4 regions of the Serratia sp. Ae19-1 genome follow, and region 4 is predicted to be linked to each of the others. Evidence: predicted binding sites of a transcription regulator. Region 4 holds the regulator's gene; each other region holds the start of a gene.
What was found. The regulator Fur, encoded in region 4, represses iron uptake genes when iron is present. The targets are predictions, from matches to a motif close to ATAATAATGAGAACNACTATCAA.
Positions count from the first base shown of each region.

Region 1: the regulator Fur is predicted to act here: its motif matches at 3,246-3,268, upstream of entS (enterobactin transporter EntS).
Region 2: the regulator Fur is predicted to act here: its motif matches at 2,903-2,925, upstream of fes (enterochelin esterase).
Region 3: the regulator Fur is predicted to act here: its motif matches at 2,709-2,731, upstream of AAIE04_RS11990 (isochorismate synthase).

Region 1 is NZ_JBCHWD010000015.1:6,760-12,435, forward strand. It holds gene AAIE04_RS24570 ((2,3-dihydroxybenzoyl)adenylate synthase) at 1-475, opposite strand, end outside; gene AAIE04_RS24575 (isochorismate synthase) at 483-1,688, opposite strand; gene entS (enterobactin transporter EntS) at 1,901-3,169, opposite strand; gene AAIE04_RS24585 (enterobactin synthase subunit F) at 3,345-5,676, opposite strand, start outside.
Region 2 is NZ_JBCHWD010000004.1:321,104-326,779, forward strand. It holds gene AAIE04_RS14195 (helix-turn-helix transcriptional regulator) at 1-535, shown strand, start outside; gene AAIE04_RS14200 (TonB-dependent siderophore receptor) at 583-2,772, opposite strand; gene fes (enterochelin esterase) at 2,975-4,282, shown strand; gene AAIE04_RS14210 (MbtH family protein) at 4,313-4,537, shown strand; gene AAIE04_RS14215 (amino acid adenylation domain-containing protein) at 4,589-5,676, shown strand, end outside.
Region 3 is NZ_JBCHWD010000003.1:376,125-381,800, forward strand. It holds gene rarD (EamA family transporter RarD) at 1-622, shown strand, start outside; gene dhbA (2,3-dihydro-2,3-dihydroxybenzoate dehydrogenase) at 624-1,382, opposite strand; gene AAIE04_RS11990 (isochorismate synthase) at 1,484-2,674, opposite strand; gene AAIE04_RS11995 (4'-phosphopantetheinyl transferase family protein) at 2,865-3,557, opposite strand; gene agp (bifunctional glucose-1-phosphatase/inositol phosphatase) at 3,719-4,948, opposite strand; gene AAIE04_RS12005 (anion permease) at 5,095-5,676, opposite strand, start outside.
Region 4 is NZ_JBCHWD010000001.1:349,849-355,524, forward strand. It holds gene AAIE04_RS01720 (beta-N-acetylhexosaminidase) at 4-2,661, shown strand; gene fur (ferric iron uptake transcriptional regulator) at 2,910-3,356, opposite strand; gene fldA (flavodoxin FldA) at 3,686-4,225, opposite strand; gene ybfE (LexA regulated protein) at 4,489-4,776, opposite strand; gene ybfF (esterase) at 5,033-5,676, opposite strand, start outside.

The sequences.
Region 1 (5,676 bases), on a different contig from region 4:
CGGCCTGGCTGCGCAGCGCCACGACCCGCAGCGAAGGATGCGCATCGCGGAAGGCGCTCAGGAATTGATCGTCGGCAAACAGCGCGTGCTGGCGATCGGCGATCAGCAGCGCCGGTTTGATCTGCTCGGCATAGGCGTTCAGCTCGCTGCGCTGATGGCTGAACAGCGCGTTGACCGGCGCCACGCCAATTTTCAGCAGCGCGAAGAACACGATATAGAACTCCGCCACGTTGCCCAGCTGCACCAGTGCGGTGTCGCCGGATTTCACGCCGCGGCGCAGCAAAGCGGCCGCCAGGCGATCGGAGCGCTGTTGCAGTTCGCGATAGGACAGGCTGCCCTGGGCGTCGATGATCGCCGGAGCGTCATTGTTGGCCTGGCGTTCGAGGATCTCGGTCAGCGGCTTGTCAATCCAGTAGCCGCGCTCGCGATAGCGGCTGGCGAACTCCGCCGGCCAGGGGGTAAAGGCAATGCTCATCTTGTCGTTATCCTTGATTCATACCAAAGGCACGCAGAATGGTGCTGAGTTTGGTGCCTGTTTCATGCCATTCAGATTCAGGTGAAGAGTCTTCCACGATGCCGGCGCCGGCGAACAGCCGTACCCGGTTGCCGTCAACGGTGCCGCAGCGGATAGTCACTACCCACTCGCCGTTGCCTTCGTCGTCGCACCAGCCGACGATGCCGCCGAACAGGCCGCGATCGAACGGCTCCAGCTTGCCGATCAGGGCGTGCGCCTGGGCCGTCGGCATGCCGCACAGAGCCGGCGTCGGGTGCAGCAGGCAGGCCAGCGACAGGGCGTTTTCGTCGGGAGATGCCGCCTCGCCGTCGATCGGCGTGGAGAGATGCCACAGCGTGGTGGTGGTCAATAATTCAGGGGTTTGCGGCACGTTCAGGTAGCGGCAGCGGCCGGCCAGCACGTCACGCATGCTTTCGGTGACGATGCGATGCTCGTGGCGATCTTTCGCCGAGGCCATCAGCCGCTCTCCCACTTCGCGATCGCGCTGCGGGTCGGCCTCGCGCCGGGCGGAACCGGCCAGCGGGTTGGAATAGAAACGGCCGCCGTCCTGACGCAGCAGCAATTCGGGGCTGGCGCCCAACAGTGCGCCCTGCTCCAGCGGCACATGGAAATGGAAACCGTGCGGGTTCTGGGCAATCACGCGCGCCATCAGCGCATGGCGATCCACCGGCTGACGCGTTTCGATCTCCAGCAGGCGCGACAAGACCACTTTGTCCAACTCACCGGCCTTCATCGCGTCGACGGCGTCGCTGACCATGTTCATGAACGGCTGCTGTGGCGGCAGCTCCGTTACCCCGGCCAGCTCCGGCCCGTCCGCCGCCGGCCTAACGCCGGCCATAAAGGCGGCGCGATCGAACCAGCGGCTCTGCTGCGGAATAAACAGCGCCGAAGGCTGCCGGGTATCGAACGGGATGGCGCCGCACAGCAGCGGCTTTTTGATGCCGGCCTGTCGGGCCTCGGCAAACGCCTGCCGTACGCTGCGCTGGAACTCGCCGTTCAGATCGGCGCCGTCTGCGGCCGGCAGGCGAATGCGGCTGAAACAACCGGTGGTGGTCAGACTGCGGAAAGGAGAAGTAAAGAAGAAGCCCGACGCCGGAGAAAAATCAGCGGCAAATCGCTGCTCTTCGCACTCCTGCACTTCCTTTCGATTGATGTCGTTCACGGCAGTATCCATCGCTTCGCCCTCAAGAATTTGAAGTGATAACCAATATAATAATGATTATCATTTGAGTTAATTCCGCGCTAAATTACTCGCCGATATTTGCTATGTCAATAAACGTAAGCACTTCTTTCATTTCGAAATCATGACATAAACGCTGTGGGTTTTACGCATGCCGATGATAAGCATTGCTATTTGATCCCACAGCGTCGAATTAACGCATCGAGTTACTTTTCACTGGCCGGCTGAGGCTCGTTCTGCGGCTCCGGTTTGTGCATCGTGACCTGACGCAAACCGGTCATGGCGAACAACAGCAGGATGCCGAGCGCCGCCGCGCCGAAGCCAAAGCCGCTGGCGCTCATCGCCGGCAGCATAAAGGCGCCCATCGCCCCCAGCAGCAACGCGCCCAGCGCATCGCCCACCACGTTCTGCGCCGTCCACAGGCCATTGATGCGGCCGAGGAAGTTGTCCGGCGTCAGGCTCTGGATCAGACCGTATTGCAGCAGCGAGTTCAGCGCGCTCAGGTAGCCGAACGCCACCAGACACAGCAACGCCAGGCTGTACCACGGCATCAGGCCGAACAGGCCAATGGCGGCGAACGCCGCGATCGCCGTCAGCAGCATCACCCAGCCGGGGCGCGCCACGTGCGCCACGCGCCCGCTGGTGAACGCGCCGATGGCCGCGCCGAGCGGCACGGCGGCGTACATATAACCGAGGTGGGCAGCGTCGATGTGCCAACCTTCCGCCATCGCCGGGTACAGCACGCGCACCGCGCTGGCCATGGTCAGCAGCGCGCCGATCAGCGCCACCATGCCGATCACCTTGTTCTGGAACAGGAAGGCGAAACCGCCCGCCAGCGCGCGCAGCGGGTGTTCACGCGGCTGCGGCGGCGGCATCAGCTGCGGCAGGCTCAGCAGCGGCAGCAACGTCAGCAGGGTGCCGAACGCCGCCAGACCGTAGTTCCAGGCGATGCCCATATGGGCGATCACCAGGCCGCCGATCGCCGGAGAAAGAATCGAGCCGAAGCGCACCGTCAGCATGCTGATGGCACCCGCCTGCACGATGTTTTCGCGGCCCACCAGCGCCGGCGTGGCCGCCAGCAGCGCCGTCACCCCCACCGCGCCGAAGAAGCCGTCCCACACCGCCAGCAGATAAATGGCCGCCAGCGAAGGCGACGGCAGCAGGGCGTTGAGACACAGGCCGACAAAACCGACGCCGCAGGTGGAACGCGCAAACAGAATCAGCCGGCGTCGCTCATAGCGATCGGCCAATACCCCTCCCATCAGCAGCCCAGCGAACATGCCGCCGCCGGCCAGCGTCACCGCCAACCCGACCTGCAGGGTGGAACCGGTCAACGCCTGGATCTGCACCGGGATGGCGATCGCCATCAACCCCAGCGCCACAATGGAGATAAAGCGCGCGCAGAACACCGCGCGGAAAGCCCGGTTGGTTTTCAGCAGGCTAAAATCAAGCAGGATGGAGGGTTTGCTACTCATCGGTTGTTCACCACATCTTTAAACGGGGATTCTGCAGTTGCGGGGCGCTATGCTAGCACAGATGACGAAATCAATAATGATAATAAAACTCATTGATATTCAATTGTGAGCGACCGCAAGAAACGCCGCCAAACGCGGGATAATCCCCGTGTCTGGCGGCGGGATGAGGGCGTCATTACAGCGTGCGCAAGATCCGGTTCAGCAGCGGCCCCAGCACTTTGAACGACGCCGGCGAAACGATATCGACGTGCGCACAGTCCAGCTCGTGCGCCTGCAGCGCATCGACGTACTGCGACCAGGTTTGCTGCACGTCCATCCCTTCCTGCAGCGTGCGTTTAGCGACGAACAGCGTCGCCTGGCCGTGGAAACGGGCGGTGCGGGTACGCGACAGCAACCGCACCGAATCGGCGTAGTTGGCTTCGATGTTGTCGAACATCGCCGTGCGCGTCTCGCCCAGCGCCGGATCGAGCGTGTCCTGCGACACCGCCAGGAACTGCTCGCGCTCGCGCTGCACTTCCTTCAACACGTTGTCGTCCAGCATCACGTCCCAGTTTTGGGTCTCCGGCGGATAGGTATCCAGCAGGCCGAGGAACGCCACTTGCTCGCCGCGCGCCTGCAACCGGGCGGCGATGCCCTGCGCCAGCGTGCCGCCGAGCGAATAACCGATGAAGTGGTACGGCCCGTGCGGCTGCACCTGCAACACCGTCTGCAAGTGGGCATCTACTACCTGATCCATGTCTTCGCTCAGCGCCAGCGGGCCATCCGGCCGCGGCGACTGGATGCCGACCAGCGACCAGTGCTGGTCGAGATAGCGCGGCAATACGCTGAACTGCCAGGAGAAGCCGGATGCCGGATGCAGACAGAACAGCGTCGGCCCCTCGGTGACGCGCAGCGGCAATACGCTGTCGAAGCCACTGCGATCGGCCTCTTCCTGCGTGCGATCCTCCGCCAGCAAGGCGGCCAGCTGCTCAACGCGCGACGCCACCATCACCTGGCCGACGGACACCGCCTTGCCCAGATCGCGGCGCAGCTCCGCCGCCAGGCGCATCGCCAGCAGCGAATGACCGCCGAGGGCGAAGAAATCGTCGTCGGCGAACACCTGCTCGCGCTGCAGCAAACGGGCGAATACCGCCGCGATCTCGCTTTCCAACCCGGCCTGCGGCGGCCGTCCTGCCTTGCGTTCACCGCCCTGCGGCTGCGGCAACGCCTTGCGATCCAGCTTGCCGTTGGCGCTCAGCGGCAAATCCTGCATTTCCACCAACGCCACCGGCACCATGTGCGGCGGCAGGCGGTCGGCCAGCGCCGCACGCAAAACTTCCGCATCCCAGCTCGCGCCGGGTTGCATCACCAGATAACCCACCAGCTGGCGCGCATCGCCGCCGGCGTCCACCGGCGTACCCTGCAACACCAGCGCGTGCGTCACCGCCTGGCGCACGCCCGGCAGCGACAGCAAGGCGTGGTCGATTTCACTCAGCTCGATACGCTGCCCGCGGATCTTCAGCTGATCGTCGCTGCGGCCCAAATATTCCACCGCGCCGTCCGGCAGCCAGCGCGCCACGTCGCCGGTGCGGTACATCCGTCCGCCCTCGCCGAACGGATCGGCGACAAAGCGGCTGGCGGTCAGATCCGGCCGGCCAAGGTAGCCGTGCGCCAGCTGCACGCCGGTCAGATACAGATCGCCCGCCACGCCCGGCGGCACCGGCCGCAGGCGCGCGTCCAGAATGCGCAACCCGGTGTTCCATACCGGCAGGCCGATCGGCACGTTGGCGCCGGTCACCTTCGCCAGCGCGTCGCCGTAGGCCGGATGCCAGGTCACGTCCACCGCCGCTTCGGTCGGGCCGTAGAGGTTGTGCAACGGCACCGCCGTGCGGCTTTGCCACAGGCGGCACAGCTCCGCCGGCAGCGCTTCGCCGCTGCAGAACACCTGACGCAACGCGGCGCAGCTCGCCACCGCCGCGTCGTCGTCCAGGGCAGCGACGAAGGCCGCCAGCATCGACGGCACGAAGTGCAGCGTGGTAATGCGATGTTGTGCGATCAGCTGTTGCAGCTGCTGCGGGTCGCGGTGCGCCTCCGGCGGCGCCATCACCAGCCGGGCGCCGACCATCAGCGGCCAGAAGAATTCCCACACCGAGACGTCGAAACTGCATGGCGTTTTCTGCAGCACCGCGTCGTCCGCCCCCAGCGGGTACTGGTGCTGCATCCACAGTAAGCGGTTGACGATCGCCTGATGGCCGACCAGCACGCCTTTCGGACGCCCGGTGGAGCCGGAGGTAAAGATGATATAGGCCGCATGGTCCGGCGTCGGGCCCGCGATCGCCACGCCGGCGGCGTGATCGGCCGCCAGCGGCGCGTCATACAGCAAGATTTCGCCCTTGTCGGCGAAGCGCGCCTGCTGCGCCGGGTTGGTGATGACCAGCCGCGGCGAGGCGTCTTCCAGCATCATCGCCAGCCGCTCGTCCGGATAACCGGTGTCCAGCGGCAGATAGGCGGCGCCCGCTTCCACGATC
Region 2 (5,676 bases), on a different contig from region 4:
GATCCACGATTTGACCACCAACAAGATAGCCTATCTGGCGAACAACCTGTCGAAACGCAAGCCGGGCGATGACGCCGGGCTGGAGGACTTCACGCTCGACGACGACGTCAGCGTGACCGGCCCCTATGAAAAGCTGAACTGGGACGGCAAAAAGATGCGTTCGGTGAGCATCGCCGCGCGCGACGAGCAGGGCAACCCGAGCTATCTGCTGTGCATCAACCTGAGCACCGCGATGTTCGAGGATGCCCGCAACGCGCTGGATATGTTTTTATCGGTCACGCGATTGCAGCCGCAGCCGCAACAGCTGTTCAAAGACGACTGGCAGGAGAAGATCAACACCTTCCTGCATGACTGGCTGCGGCGCGAGAACGCTGCACTCGGCGCGCTGAGCCGCGAGCAGAAGCGTCGCCTGGTCAGCGATCTCTATCATCAGGGGGCGTTCAAGGCTAAAAGCGCGGCGGATTACATCGCCAACGTGCTGTCGATGGGGCGCGCCACGGTGTACAAACATCTGCGGGAATTGAAGCAGGAGTAAAGGCGGCGAGAAAGCGGGAAAGGGGCGGCGATGGCCGCCCCTTGTCGTTACCAGCGGTAGTTGACCGAAGCGATAATGCTGCGGCCGCTGCCGTAGAAGCAGGCGTACTCGCCGCTGCACGATGAAACGTATTTCTTGTCCGTCAGATTCTGCACGTTGAGCTGGAGCGCCGCGCCGCGCAGCGCCGACGAGGCCTGACCGAGGTCATACTTCACCATGGCGTCGTACAGCGTGTAGTGCGGCACGTCGTACTGGCCGGTGGCGTCGGCCGGCGCATCGCCGATGTAGCGCACGCCGCTGCCGACGGTCAGGCCGTTCAGCGCACCGCTCAGGAAGCTGTAGCTGCCCCAGGCGGATGCCGCATGGCGCGGGATGCCCGCCGGGCTGTGGCCGATTTCATCCGCCGAATTGGAGTCTTTGGTCACCACGTCGGTGTAGGTATAGGCGGCGGTCAGCTTGATCTCCGGCGTCGGCTGAGCGTGCACTTCCGCCTCGATCCCCTTGGATTTCACCTCGCCAATCTGCTCGTAGGCGGAGGTGAGACGGTTATAGGACGCCACGTTGCGTTGGGTAATGTCGAACCAGGAGAGGGTCAACAGCGTGTTGCCGCCCGGGATCTGGTACTTCACGCCCACCTCGGTTTGCTTGCCGGTGGTCGGCTTGAGCGGGTCGGCGCCCGGCGCGCTCGGATACAGGTTAGGATCGAACGAGGTGCTATAGCTGACGTACGGCGAAATGCCGTTATCGAAGGCGTAAAGCAATCCCGCGCGGCCGGTAAATTGCGCATCGTTGTAGGTCTGCTCTTTACCGCCGACGGTGCGATCGCGGGTGTTGACCTGCGACCAGTCCTGGCGGCCGGACAGCAGCAGGTTCCAGTCATTCCACTCCAGTTGGTCCTGCAGATACACCCCGACCTGATTCAGCGTTTTCAAGTCGCTGGAAGCCAGCGTCAGCGCACTGCCGTCAATGCTGCTATGCGTCGGGTTAGCCCAGTCGATCGGGTAGTCGTTGCCGCGATCGCGATACATCTTCGAATCGATATGGCTGTAACGATAATCCAGCCCGCCCAGCACGGTGTGTTTCACCTCGCCGGTATCGAACAGGCCCTTCAGCTGGTTATCCACACCAAACTCGTTGGTCATCTGCGTTTCATGCTGCGCCATGCGGGTGACGGTGTGGTCGTTGATCTTCGAGTTTACGTTATAAACCAGATATTTATAGTCTTCATCGCGGTGGGTGAAGCGCAGGTTCTGGGTAAACGACAGCGCATCGTTGAAGTTATGCTCGAGGCTGTAACCGATCGACGCCTGCTCGCGCCGCGATTTGTTGAAGCTGGGCTCGCTGACGTTAAAGTCATAAGGCACGTAGCCTGCGCTGGTCGGGAACAGCGTGCCGGCACGCGGCAGGAAGTTGCGCGACCCGGCTTTCGGATCGTTCTGGTAGCTGGTCAGCAGCGTAAAGCTGGTGTCTTCGTTCGGCAGCCAGGTGAAGGCCGGGGCGATGGCCACCCGTTGCTGCTTGCTGTCTTTGACGAACTCATGTTCGGTTCTGGCGATGCCGTTCAGGCGGTAGAACAGGGTGTTGTCGTCGTTGAGCTTGCCGCCGAAATCGAACGCCGTTTCCGCCAGATGGCGGTTGCCGGTGCTGAATTTCACTTCGTGAATGCTCTGGGCGGTAGGGCGCTTGCTGGTCATCACTACCACGCCGCCGGGGCTGACCTGGCCATACAGCACGCCGGCCGGGCCGTGCACCATCTCCACGCGCTCCAGCAGCCAGGGATCGATCTGCCCGGCGCCGCCGTTTTGGCTCGAGAGGCCAAAGTGCAGGCCGTCGAGCAGCTTGGGCGCATAGCGGAAGCCACGGCTGATCACTTCGTCATTGCGGTTGGAGTTGCCGCGGTAGGTGGTGATTACCCCGCTGGTGTAGTTCAGCGCGTCGGCGACCGACGCCGGTTCCTGGTCGTTCATTTGTTCGCGCGTGACCACGGAGATGGACTGCGGCGTCTTGCGCAGCGGGACGGCGGTTTTGGTGCCGGCGGCGCTCTCTTTGGCGACGATCCCTTTGACCGGCGCGGTCACGCTGTTTTGCGCGTCGGCGGTCACCAAAATCGTCTCGTCCGCCGCGGCCGACGCGCTTTGCGCGAAGGGCAGTAAAGCCAGCGCCGATCCCAGCAACAAACGCCTGGCGGACATCGCCTCGGCATTTTTGTTGTCCATCCCTTTGTTTTTAATCTTCATTATCTCTCCTGAATACCTGCTTTTGTGTGTCATGCCACCCTGATAAACCCCGAAATGCCGACGAGCGTGCTTTGCCTCATCAACGCGGAAGCGTCGTGTTTGCACGACGGTAAAAATCCGACAAATAGTATTGAAAATGATAATGAGTATCAATACGATTGTCAGGTTTTGTAAAAATCACTCATGTTATGTAAGGGGCGCTATGGAGTTTTTGCCGGAAAAGAGGCCAGACAACGGTCATGAGGGATTGGCGGCGCAATGGCTGCGTGAAGAGACGGTGGGGCAACCCGAGTGGTGGCAGAAGGTTGCCGCTCACGGCACGCCCATCGTTGAGCCGCACGACGACAGCCACGTCAAAATGACCTGGCTATGGCGCGACCCTGCCGGCGATGAGCAGCGCTCGCCGATATGTCGCGTCTATGCCGATATCAACGGCATTACCGATCACCACAGCACGTCTCCCAGCAGCCTGACCCGGCTCCCCGGCACCGACGTTTGGTACGGCGCGGCCGTTATCGATCGCCGCTGGCGCGGCGGCTACAGCCTGATCCCCATCACCGACCGGGAGCTTCCCCCGGTATTCAGCGACGAAGAAACGCTGCGCGATCGCCAGCAGCGCGCCTGGTGGATCTCGCTGTTCCCGCTGGCGATCGCCGATCCGCTGAATCGCCTCTCGCTGGGGCCTTCGCATCGCCCGCGCCCGGTTTCCCTGGCCCAGGGGCCGGATGCCGACGACCAAAGCGCCTGGCAGGCCGCCGATCGGCCGCTGGAACAGACGCGGCTGCAGCTCTTGCAGTGGCGCAGCGAACGGCTGGGCACCCAACGGCGCGTCTGGCTGTATGCCAGCGGCGACGCCGAGGTGAAAGCGGAGCGTCCGCTGGTGCTGCTGCTCGATGGCCAAAACTGGATCGAGAGGCACGCGCTGTTGCCGGTGATCGAGAACGAGACCGCAAAAGGGCAGCTGCCGCCGGCATGTTGGCTGCTGATCGATGCGATCGATGGCGAACACCGGGAAAACGAACTGCCTTGCAACGCCGCTTTCTGGCAGGCGGTGATCGACGAACTGTTGCCGCAGGCGCAGCGGCGCGAACCCTTCAGCGAGGCGGGCACGCGCACCGTGGTCGCCGGCCAGAGCTACGGCGGGCTGGCGGCGCTGTACGCCGGCCTGCACTGGCCAGAACGCTTCGGCCACGTGCTGAGCCAGTCCGGCTCTTTCTGGTGGCCCACGGTGCAGTTCGTTACCCAGTTCGAAAAGCGTCACGAGCTGGAGGAAGGCTGGCTGATACGCCAGGTTCGGCAACGCCGCGCGGCGGCGCCCACGCTCACCGTGCTCCAGCAAGCCGGCGATCGCGAGGCGGACATCGAATTCGTCAATCGCCAGATGCACGAGGCGCTGACGGCGGCGGGGCACCGCGCCGATTATCGCGTGTTTTCCGGCGGCCACGATGCGCTGTGCTGGCGCGGCGGCCTGGTGGACGGCGTGCGCCAACTGCTTTGCGCGATGAAATAACCCACACATGTTGACAGACAGGTAAGGCAAATGACTCAGGAACAACAAAACCCGTTCGATGACGAAAGTCTCCGTTTCTCCGTATTGATCAATGCGCAGCAGCAGTATTCGCTGTGGCCGCAGTTTGCCGATACGCCGCCGGGGTGGCGCGTGCTGATGGGGCCGGCGGCGCGCGGTGAATGCATCGACTACATCGAAACGCACTGGCAGGACATGCGGCCGGCGTCGTTGAAAGCGACGGATGCGCAGCGTTAATCGCGCAGCAACCACATCGCTACATTCCGTTTGAGGAAAAGGACAGACACCATGTCAGAAACGCTTTCATTGCCGGATACTCAGGTCGAGTACCGGGATTATCCGCTGGTTGCGGCACAACCGGGGATCTGGATCGCCGATCAAATCGCGCTGCGTCGCAACAGCTTCGCCGTGGCGCATTACACCGAACTGCATGGCGATATCGATCGTCCGGCGCTGGAACGCGCGATCCGTCAGGGGCTGGCGGAAGCGGATACGGTTCAGGCGCGGTTCTTTGAGGCGCAGGACGGCCAGCCGGCACAACGCTTACCGCTCAGTGCGGATCCCGCGCGCGTGCAGGCGCCGGAGTGGTTCGATTTCAGCGCGCGGCCGGACGCCGAACAGGCGGCGCTGGCGCTGATGCACGACGATCTGGCTCAGGAATTGCCCGCTGACGGCGAGCGGCCGCTCTATCGCCATGCGCTGATCCGTATCAGCGCCGATCGCTGGTTCTGGTACCAGCGTTTTCATCACCTGACCCTGGACGGCTTCAGCTTCGAGGCCATCACGCGCCGGATCGCCGACATCTATCGCGCGCTGCGCCACGGGCTGTCGCCGGCGGCCTCGCCATTTACGCCGTTCGGCCAGGTGGTGGAAGAGTTTCAGCAATGGCAAACCTCGCCGGCGCGCCAGCGGGCGGCCGAATTCTGGCGACAGCATCTGCGCGATCTGCCGTCGCCGCTGTCATTATCGACGGAAAGCCGCGAGGTTGAACCGGGCGCCCGGCCGCTTAAACAGGCATTGGTGCTGCCTGAGTCGCTGTTTGACGCCGCATTGCGCATCGACGCGCTGCAGTCGCTGCAACCTGCCGATATCGTCACGGCCGCATTGGCGATATACCTGGCGCGCATGAGCGGTGAAACCCGCTTTTCAGTCGGTTTTCCTTTCATGCGCCGCATGGGTTCACAAGCGCTGGCGGCGGCCGGCCCAGTGGTTAACGTGCTGCCGCTGCTGCTGAACGTGACGCCGGAGATGTCGCTGGCGGAGGTCTGCCAGTCGACCGCAGCGGAAATCAAACAGGCGCGCCGCCATCAACGCTATGAAGCGGAGCAGATCAAACGCGACCTCGGCCTGGTCGGCGGCCATCAAGAGCTGTACGG
Region 3 (5,676 bases), on a different contig from region 4:
GTGGCTGTTCCTGTGGGCGCCGCTGCACGGCAAGGCGCTCGACGTATCGCTCGGCTATTTTCTTCTGCCGCTGACCATGGTGCTGGCGGGGCGCCTGATCTATCGCGATCGGCTGTCGCTGCTGCAAAAACTGGCGGTGGCGTGCGCTATGGTGGGGGTAGGCAATGAGCTGTATCAGGCGGGCGGCGTCTCATGGCCGACACTGGTGGTGGCGCTGGGCTATCCGCTCTACTTTATTTTGCGGCGCCGCTTCGCCACCGACAACCTCGGCGGACTGTGGTGCGAGCTGGCGCTGATGCTGCCGGCGGCGGCCTGGTTCGCTTTCGGCGACCACGGCGCGGCGGCGCTGCAGGTCAATGCCGAGCTGTATTGGCGCATTCCGTTGCTCGGCGTCATCAGCGCCGTGGCGCTGGTGTGTTACATCCTCGCCAGCCGCCTGCTGCCGTTCAGTCTGTTCGGCCTGCTGAGCTATGTGGAACCGGTGCTGCTGGTGATCGTCGCGCTGCTGCTCGGCGAGAGCATCAGCCAAAGCGAATGGCCGACCTATCTGGCGATCTGGCTGGCGGTGCTGCTGCTGGCGGCGGAAGGCGCGCAGCACCTGCTGCGCCGCCAGCGGGTCTGACTCAGGCGGCCAGCGTGGCGCCGCCGTCGATCACGATATCCTGCATGGTGATGTGGCTGGCCAGGTCGGAGGCCAAGAACAACACCGCGTTGGCGATCTCGTCCGGGCGGGCGATTTTACCCAGCGGGATCCCCAGTTTGAACATCTCGGGGAAGCCGGCGATGGTGCGCTGCTGCGCATCGTCGGTCTGCCACATGCCGCGCTGCATCGGCGTGTCGGTCGAGCCCGGCGACACCAGATTGCAGCGCACGCCGAACGGCGCCATCTCCAGCCCCACGCAGTGGTTCAGGCTGGTCAGCGCCGCCTTGGAGGCGCAGTAGGCCGCCATCTGCGCGCGCGGCACGTGCGCAGCGTTGGAGCCGACGCTGACGATCGCCCCGCTGCGCTGCGCCTTGAAGTGCGGCAGCAGCGCGCGGAACAGGTAAAACGCCCCCGAGGCGTTGACGTTGATGCACTGATGCCAGTCATCCACGCTCAGATCTTCGGTATTGCCCATGCGCAAAATGCCGGCGGCGTTGACCAACACGTCCAGTCGCGGGTTCTCCCCCAGCTGTTGGCGGCACACCGCCTCCACCTGTTCCGGCCGGCTGATGTCCAGCGTCACGCAAGGGTAAGGCAGATCCGGGTTGGCGAATTCGCGGTCAAATCCCACCACCTCAGCACCCTGAGCCAAAAAGTGCCGGGCGATCTGCTCGCCGATGCCGCGCGCCGCGCCGGTCACCCACACCCGTTTGCCGGTGAAATCCATCTGAATGCTCATGCGCACACCGCCATCCGGGCGCACAGCCGGGTCATGTTGTTGTTCATCGTTGTCTCCTGCGAAAGCGTATGGCGCGGCGCACACTGCGCCGCAAAGAGGCCCTACAGCGCGCCGCTGTTCAGGCCGAAAGCGTTGAGCATGGTGCCCAGTTTGGCGGCGGTTTCCATCCACTCGGACTGCGGCGTCGAAGCGGCGACGATGCCCGCGCCGGCGAACAGCCGCACCCGGTTACCGTGCAGCAGACCGCTGCGGATGACGATCGCCCACTCGCCGTCGCCGTTGGCGTCGCACCAGCCGACGATGCCGCTGAACAGGCCACGATCGTGCGGCTCCAAATCGGCGATCAGCTGGCGGGCGCTCTCGGTCGGGAAACCGCACAGCGCCGGTGTCGGATGCAGCAGACAAGCCAGCTGCATCACGTTGAGCGTCGGGTTCAGCAACTCGCCGCGAATGCGGGTGGACAGGTGCCACATGGTGCCGGTGCTGAGCAGCGACGGGCCGCTGGGCACGCTCAGGCTGGCGCACAGCGGTGCCAGATGCCGGCGAATATCCTCTATCACCAGCTTGTGTTCGTATTTGTCTTTGGTCGAGCGCATCAGGCGCTCGCTACCGAGGCGATCCTGCTGCGCATCGTCCTGACGGCGCGCCGAGCCCGCCAGCGGATTGGTGTGGATCTCGCCGCCCTGCTTGCGGATCAGCAGTTCCGGGCTGGCGCCGATCAGCACGCCGCCATCGGCCAACGGCAGGGAAAAGTGATAACCGGTCGGGTTCTGCACCATCAGGTTATTGAAGATCTGGTGGCCCGCCACCGGCTGTTCCAGCTCGATGTCGAGGATGCGCGACAGCACCGCCTTGTCCAGCTTGCCTTGTTTAAAGCGGCTGACCGCTTCCGCCACCGCATGCTTGAAGCGCGGCTCGTCCGGAATGCTGGTGCAGGCAGCAAGACGATGCGGCTGTTGCAGCATCGGGCGCGCGGCGCGGGTAAAGCTGTCGTTGGCGACAAACTGGCAGTTTTCAGGCACATACAGGCTGGAAGGCCGGCGCGTATCGAACGGAATGGCACCCACCACCACCGGTGCCGCCTGGCCGGCGGCTTTGGCGCGCGCCAGCGCCTCGCGGATATGCTGCGCCAGCGCGCTGCCTTCCTGTTCGCCGCCGAACGCCGGCGTCTCAATGCGCTCGAACACGCCGTCGGCGGAAAGGGAACGGAATTCGGACCGGTACAAAAAGGTCGATTGCTCGGCGTACACAAACCCGGGGAAGGTTTGGTTTTCTGTCGTCAGTGTCGCCACAAGACCACTCCTTTGTTGCGCCTCACCAATGATAATGTTTATGCGAATAATTATCATTAGCCATAAAAAGGATGGTAAATTACACCGGATCCCCACCGTGGGTCAATCACCGGTGAATGAATCTTTCCGCGCGCCGCGGCAAATCCGCGTTACGGCACAGAAATAAATAACACACTGTTATTATTGTGTTTTAGCAAAAAATAAAGGTCGTGACGTCGTCACCTTCACGCCAAAAACGCCCGCTGAACCGGCGGCCGGCGGGGCAATGCGGCGTCAATGTCTTAAGCAGCTCTAATACGAACGTCTGCCGCTGCACATCCACGGCCGTCATGCGCGCATCAAGAAAGTCGAAGTAACAGCGCACCTGCGGATAAAGCGTCTTGAACAGGCTCTCTTTGGCAGAAAACGCCAGCGTCAGCAGCGCGTTGAACGGCAGCGCCTCGCGCAGCAACGCCTCGCGCTCCGTCGGCGAAACGATCGCCCCCCACAGCTCCTCCGCCCGCTCGTCAGACAGCAGCGTCTCCACATCCAGCCCAACGCCGCCCAGCCCGCTCTCGCGGTGCACGGCGCACAGCGCGGTATTCGAATTATGGCTCAGCGCACCGGCAATGCCAGCCGGCCACTGCGGCGCGCGATCTTCGCCGCGCGCCAGAGTGAAATCGACGAAACCGAGCGGCGCCAACAGCTGCCGCGCCAGAACGCGTCCGGCCAGATACTCCGCACGGCGCTTCGGCACCGCGCGCGCCAGATGATCCGGCAGCGTAAAGCCCAATGCAGAAAAACTGTCGTCGTGATACTCCGCCAACGCAAACTGGCAGCGCGCCACCTGGCCCGGATAACCGTCCGGCGTGAAAAAGTCGATATTGCGGATAAAAGTGGGCAACGGCAGTATCCATGATAAGCAGGCAGGCTGATGATGTTAGCCCCCGAAACGGCCTGCAACAATGACTCTGGGCAAAATAAATGGCGTTAAGGCCGGCACGGCGGCGCGTTAGCCGGGTTGGGAAGAGGCCTCTCCCCCGCGGTCGGGAGAGAGGCTGGGCATTACAGGATACCCTTCATGGTCTTTTCGAAATCGCTCCAGGCGCAGAAACCGTCCTTGTCGATCGGGCAACCTTTCAGCGCCAGCGTTACGCGCTGCGGCGGGGTTTGCAGCGTCAGCGGCGTCGCCTTGCGCAGCTGTTCGGTGGACTGATAGACGTACTCGATCTTCAGCAATTCACGGTCGTTCTGCGCGTCGCGCCAGCGTTGGAACACCAGCTTGCCGCCGATCGGCGTTTTCTCATACTGCTGCGGCAGCTGATACGGCTGGAACTGCATGGCCGACAGCAGCGAAGCGATATTGGAGTCGTGGCCGACCAGCACCGTCAGCTTCGGCGCGTCCGGTTTGCGCTCGCCGAGCAGCGCGTTGTTGATATAGGTCAGCAGCGGTTTGGCGACGTTTTGCGCCACCACCGGCGAGGTGAACAGCGAATCCTGATAGCCGTCTTTCAGCTGCGCCAGCTGTTTCCACTGATGCGGGGTGGCGATTTTGCCCCAGGCCACCTCTTTCATCGGGAAACCTTCGTAGTACTGCAGCATAAAGGCGTCTACCAGCGAGTTGCCCACCCGCAGCGGGCCGGAGACGCCCGGCTCTTTGCCCGGCACCGCGCTCATCACGCTGGCTTCTTTGGTCAGATCGCAGTGTTTGTCGGTCTTGCAGGCGGCGGAATCCTTGTAATCGATGATCTTCGCCAGCTGTTGGTAAGAGGCGTCCAGCTTCAGCGATCCCAGCGCGGCGTTCATCGCCGCCAGCGCCTGCTGGTTGAAGGCTTCGCTGGTATCGGTGATGATCGGGTTGAAGGTCGGATCCATCTCGCCCATCTTGTCCTGATGGTGCACGCTGACGTCGCAGCCCGGGAACGCGCCATTGCTGAAGAACTGCGCGGTGGCCACCGTGCGCTGCAGGCTGTTGGCGTAGACATACACGCTGCCGGCGGTCGGGCAGCCCTCTTGCGGCAACAGGCCGGTCTGCTTCAGCCAGGCATTGAAGTAGTGCCCCATGTACACTTCCAGCACCCCGCCCTTGGTGGTCAGCTGGCCGCCCGGCGTTTCCCAGGCCGGCCAGGCCTTCGGCGTAGACTGCGCCAGCACGCTGCCGTTATTGGCCAGCGGCGCACGCAGGTTATGGCGGCTCATCACCAGCACCTGTTCCAGTTGATAACCGCCGGCTTCCGCCAGCGCGTTCCCGGTGAATAACAAAGGCAGGCACAGCAATAACGTTTTTTTTCTCATCCGCAGAGGCTCCCGGAAAATGATTATTTTTAAGGTGTTAGCGTTTGCCTGAGTATGATGGCGGGGTTAGTGTGACAAGTGTGTGACAGGGTTCACGGGAAAAGATCGTACCAGCGGCCACCGGGCGGCGGCCGCTGTAGTTCAACTCAGTACCACAGGCTCATGATCGGCCAGCCGATCAGCAGCAGCGCGGCGATGTACACCACGCCGAGAATGCCGCCCAGGCGCCAGTAGTCTTTCGATTTCACGTAGCCGCAGCCGTAGATGATGACCCCCGGCCCGGTGGCGTACGGCGTCAGCACGCCCATGATGCCGATCGACAGCACCAGCAGCATCGACAGCTGCCCCATCGGCACGCCCGGCAGCCCTTTCCCGACCGCCAGGATCACCGGCAGCATGGTGGCGGTGTGCGCCGACAGGCTGGCGAACAGATAGTGGGCAAAGTAGAACACCAGCACCAGCGCCACCACCGTCATGTTCGGCGAGAAGCCGTCCAGATGGGTGCTCATGGTCTGGGCGAACCAGTCGATAAAGCCGGAGCGCGTCAGGCCGTTGGCCATCACCACCAGCGTCGCCAGGTTAACCAGCGTGTTCCAGGCGCTGGAATATTTGGTGATCTCTTTCCACGACACCACGTGCAGCGCCAGCATCAGCGACACCGCCAGCAGACACACCGCGGTGGCGTCCAGCATTTTGCCGCCGAACACCCACAGGCACAGGCTGAGCAG
Region 4 (5,676 bases):
ATCATGAACGCATTCAAACTGAGCGCGCTTGCCGCCTTGACGGCAACGATGGGATTCCTGGGCGGCATGGGAAACGCCATGGCCGATCAACAGCTGGTGGATCAACTGAGCCAGCTGAAGCTGAACGTAAAAATGCTGGATAACCGCGCCGGCGAAAACGGCGTGGATTGCGCGGCGCTGGGCGCCGACTGGGCCTCTTGCAACCGGGTGTTGTTCACCCTCAGCAACGATGGCCAGGCGATCGACGGCAAGGACTGGGTCATCTATTTCCACAGCCCGCGCCAGACCCTGCGGGTGGATAACGATCAGTTCAAGATAGCCCACCTCACCGGCGATCTGTACAAGCTGGAGCCGACCGCCAAATTCAGCGGTTTCCCTGCGGGCAAGGCGGTGGAAATCCCGGTGGTCGCCGAATATTGGCAGCTGTTTAGAAATGACTTCCTGCCGCGCTGGTATGCCACGTCCGGCGACGCCAAGCCGAAAATGCTGGCGAATACCGACACCGAAAACCTGGACCAGTTCGTGGCGCCGTTCACCGGCGATCAGTGGAAGCGCACCAAAGACGACAAAAACATTTTGATGACGCCGGCTTCGCGCTTTGTCAGCAATGCCGATCTGCAGACGCTGCCCGCCGGCGTGCTGCGCGGCCAGATCGTGCCGACGCCGATGCAGGTGAAGGTCCACGCGCAGGACGCCGATCTGCGCAAAGGAGTTTCGCCGGATCTTAGCACGCTGGTCAAGCCGGCGGCAGATGTCGTCACCCAGCGCTTCGCGCTGCTGGGCGTGCCGGTTCAGGCCAACGGCTATCCGATCAAGACCGATATCCAGCCGGGCAAGTTTAAAGGCGCGATGGCGGTGCCGGGCGCCTATGAGCTGAAGATCGGCAAAAAAGAGGCGCGGGTGATCGGCTTCGATCAGGCCGGGGTGTTCTATGGGTTGCAGTCGATCCTGTCGTTAGTGCCGACCGACGGCAGCGGCAAGATTGCTACATTGGACGCCAGCGACGCGCCGCGCTTCCAGTATCGCGGCATTTTCCTCGACGTGGCGCGCAACTTCCATAAGAAGGATGCTGTGTTGCGTCTGCTGGATCAGATGGCGGCCTACAAGCTCAACAAATTCCACTTCCACCTGAGCGATGATGAAGGTTGGCGTATCGAGATCCCCGGTTTGCCAGAGTTGACGGAAGTCGGCGGCCAGCGCTGCCACGATCTGACCGAAACCACCTGCCTGCTGCCGCAGTACGGCCAGGGGCCGGACGTCTACGGCGGTTTCTTCAGCCGTCAGGACTATATCGACATCATCAAATACGCCCAGGCGCGCCAGATTGAAGTGATCCCTGAGATCGACATGCCGGCGCACGCCCGCGCCGCGGTGGTGTCGATGGAGGCGCGCTATAAAAAGCTGCATGCCGCCGGAAAAGAGCAGGAGGCTAACGAATTCCGCCTGGTGGATCCGACCGATACCTCCAATACCACCTCCGTGCAGTTCTTTAACCGCCAGAGCTACCTGAACCCGTGCCTGGATTCTTCCCAGCGCTTTGTCGACAAGGTGATCGGCGAGATCGCCCAGATGCATAAAGAAGCCGGGCAGCCGATCAAAACCTGGCACTTCGGCGGCGACGAGGCGAAAAACATCCGCCTGGGCGCCGGCTATACCGACAAGGCGAAACCGGAGCCGGGTAAAGGCGTCATCGACCAGAGCAACGAAGACAAGCCGTGGGCCAAGTCGCAGGTTTGCCAGACGATGATCAAAGAAGGCAAGGTGGCCGACATGGAGCACTTGCCGAGCTACTTCGGCCAGGAGGTCAGCAAGCTGGTGAAGGCGCACGGCATCGACAGAATGCAGGCCTGGCAGGACGGCCTGAAAGACGCCGAGAGCGCGAAGTCGTTCGCCACCTCGCGCGTGGGCGTCAACTTCTGGGATACCTTGTACTGGGGCGGTTTCGACAGCGTCAACGATTGGGCCAATAAAGGGTATGAAGTGGTGGTCTCCAACCCGGACTACGTCTACATGGACTTCCCTTACGAGGTGAACCCGGACGAGCGCGGTTACTACTGGGGTACCCGCTTCAGCGACGAGCGCAAGGTGTTCAGCTTCGCGCCGGACAACATGCCGCAGAACGCGGAAACCTCGGTCGATCGCGACGGCAACCACTTCAACGCCAAGAGCGACAAGCCGTGGCCGGGAGCCTACGGGTTGTCCGCTCAGCTGTGGAGCGAAACCCAGCGCACCGATCCGCAGATGGAATACATGATCTTCCCGCGCGCGCTGTCGGTGGCCGAACGCGCCTGGCACCGCGCCGGTTGGGAGCAGGACTATCGCGCCGGCCGCGAATACAAAGGCGGGGAGACCCACTTTGTCGACACCAAGGCGCTGGAGAAAGACTGGCTGCGCTTCGCCAATATCCTGGGCCAGCGTGAACTGGCCAAGCTGGACAAAGGCGGCGTCGCTTATCGTCTGCCGGTGCCCGGCGCACGCGTAGCGGGCGGCAAGCTGGAGGCGAATATCGCGCTGCCGGGATTGGGCATCGAGTATTCCACCGACGGCGGCAAGCAGTGGCAGCGTTATGACGCCAAGGCCAAGCCGGCGGTATCGGGTGAGGTGCAGGTGCGTTCGGTCAGTCCGGACGGTAAACGTTACAGCCGCGCCGAGAAGGTCTAAGCCCGGCGCATCGGCCTGTCGTCATGGCGGCGGGCCGCTTAACGAAGGGGGAATGCGTCCGCCTCTGCGCGTGTCGGCGTGAAGCGGACGTGAAAGTGAGAGCAGTACGTGGAGTCGCAGTGCCGCTGCAATTGTAGTATTTCATGACATGATCTTTCCCCGGCTGGTCCGGGGATTTTTTTGCTCACCGTTCAGCAAGCATAAAAAAACCGCCTCAGGGTGAGGCGGTTTTTCATAACCGGTCAGGCTTACTTCTTGTCGTGCAGCGTTTCGTCTTCGCGGCAGTCACCGGTTTCACAGTGGCCGTACAGGTACAGGCTGTGGTTGGTGAGCTTAATGCCGTGCTGCTTGGCGATATCACGCTGGCGCACTTCGATGGATTCGTCACTGAATTCGATCACTTTGCCGCAGTCCAGGCAAATCAGGTGATCGTGGTGATGCTGTTGGGTCAGTTCGAACACGGACTTGCCGCCTTCGAAATTGTGACGTGTCACAATGCCCGCATCGTCAAACTGGTTCAGTACGCGATAAACCGTTGCCAGGCCGATCTCTTCGCCCATATCAATCAGTTTTTTGTACAAATCTTCCGCACTGACGTGATGGCATTCCGGATTTTGCAGTACTTCCAGGATTTTGAGTCGCGGAAGCGTGACTTTTAAGCCGGCCTTCTTCAATGCGATGTTGTTGTCGGTCATGCGAATTCAGTCCTGTTACTATGCTAATCAAGTTGAGGCGTACTCGCCTGTGGCATCGGTCGGCACAAAGAGTTAATGCGTCTCATTATAGAACCGGTTGTACTAAATGGAAACCGCCGGTTGTTAACAAAGATATAATTGCACTATTGCATGTTTTGCATGCAACGCCTTGATGGGTGGGATAAACCGATAACTCAGTCTACCTTGACGGGGTGGGAAGTTACAAATCTGTAGCTTCTATCGCAGCAATCCCTGCTGCCGATGATGGCCCTGTGCGCACACTATGCACTTTACAGGGCCTTTGTTCAACCTTTCGCCAGTTGCGGCGTTTAGCCGACGATATCGGCCAGGCTCAGCTCTTCGACGATCTGTTTGACCCAGGCGTCGACGCGCTCGTTGGTCAGCTCCGGCTGGCGGTCTTCGTCGATCGCGAGACCAATGAAGTGGTTGTCGTCCGCCAGGCCTTTGGAGGCCTCGAAGTGGTAGCCTTTGGTCGGCCAGTGGCCCACGATGGCCGCGCCGCGCGGTTCAATGATGTCGCGGATGGTGCCCATCGCGTCACAGAAGTATTCCGCGTAGTCTTCCTGGTCGCCGCAGCCGAACAGCGCCACCAGTTTGCCGTTGAAATCGACTTCTTCCAGCGTCGGGAAGAAATCATCCCAGTCACACTGCGCTTCACCGTAGTACCAGGTCGGGATACCCAGCAGCAGGATATCGAACCCTTCCAGGTCTTCTTTGCTGCTTTTAGCGATGTCGTGTACTTCAGAGACGTCGTCGCCAAACTGTTTCTGGAGAATTTTCTGGATCATTTTGGCAATGTTTTCGGTATTGCCAGTGTCGCTGCCAAAGAAAATGCCTACAGTAGCCATATCGCGTATAACCTTTAAATTCAAGTAATTGCATTACTCGATGCCAGCACTGCCGCCGCTGACGCCGATTAAAATGATGCCATGACAAGAGCCTTTCGCAACGGGGCGAGCGCCGACAGGCGCAGTCTCTTGCCGGTAAATGCGTATCATGCCAGAAAGTGGCGCCGGGGTTTTATCGCATTTATGCGATGCCGGAGAATGAAGAAAAGCGTGGTCGATCCGGCGTTGTCCTTAACGCCGCGCCGCGCGTGCGGCCGAAGAGATCAATGTTCCGGCTGTTCTTCCGCCAGTTGCGCCAACAGCATCTGCTCGATGAGTTCGCTGCGGCTAATGTTGCGCTGTTCCGCCAGTTTGTTCAGGGCGTCCACCGCATCCGCGTTGATTTTCAGCTCTACGCGCCGCAATCCACGCACTTTATCGCGCCGTAACTGATTGCGCTTATTGATTCTAAGCTGTTCATCGCGGGAAAGCGGGTTGGTTTTCGGGCGCCCCGGACGGCGTTCATCTGCGAACAGATCCAGCGTCGTGCGATCCGTTTGTTCTTTTGCCATAGGTAGCGGTACTGCAAGGGAGTTTGCATCAAAAAGCGCTCGCACGCTTCCGGAGGCATCGGTTAACACACTTCGGGCCAATAAACCCTAACCCAAATTCACCCCCGAACCGGCGTTCGCGAACGCGCTGGCGCGGCGGCAAAATTATAGCGCGCCATATTACCCCAGCAGATGGAGCGGCGACAATGCCTAACTGCGGGCTAAACGCGCTAAGCCGTTATCTTTAGCGCGTTTTTTCGCCAGATGAGCGTATTTTTCAGGCTTCGTCGAGGAAACGGTGGATGGCGCGCAGCACCGCGTCCGGTTTTTCGGCGTGCACCCAATGGCCGGTGCCGGCGACGACATGGGCGCGGGCCTGCGGGAACTGGCGGGCGATGTCCGCACGATAGCTGTCCTGCACGTACGGCGACAGGCCGCCGCGAATGAACAGCGTCGGATGCGGCCAGGCCGGCACGTCCTGCCAGCCGGTGATGTCTTCGTAGCGTTCGATCAGCACCGGCAGGTTGAAGCGCCATTCGCCATTGTGGAAGGACTTCAGCAGGAACTGGATCACGCCTTCTTCCTGCAGATAGTCGCGCATCAGCTGGGCGGCCGCCTGGCGTTGGGTGATGCCGGCGGCGCTGACGGCCTTCAGCGCGGCGAAGATCTCATCGTGGCGGCGAGTCTGGTAATCCACCGGCGCCACGTCGATGACGATCAGCTTAGCGATGCGCTCCGGCGCGATGGCGGTCAGCGCCATCGCCGCTTTACCGCCCATCGAATGGCCGATGACGATCGCTTTATCCAGCTGCAGTTCGTCGAGCAGCGCCAGCAGATCCTGCGCCATGGCGGGGTAGTTCATGTCGTCGGCGCGCGGGGAGAGGCCGTGGTTGCGCAGATCGACTTTGATCACGCTGTGCT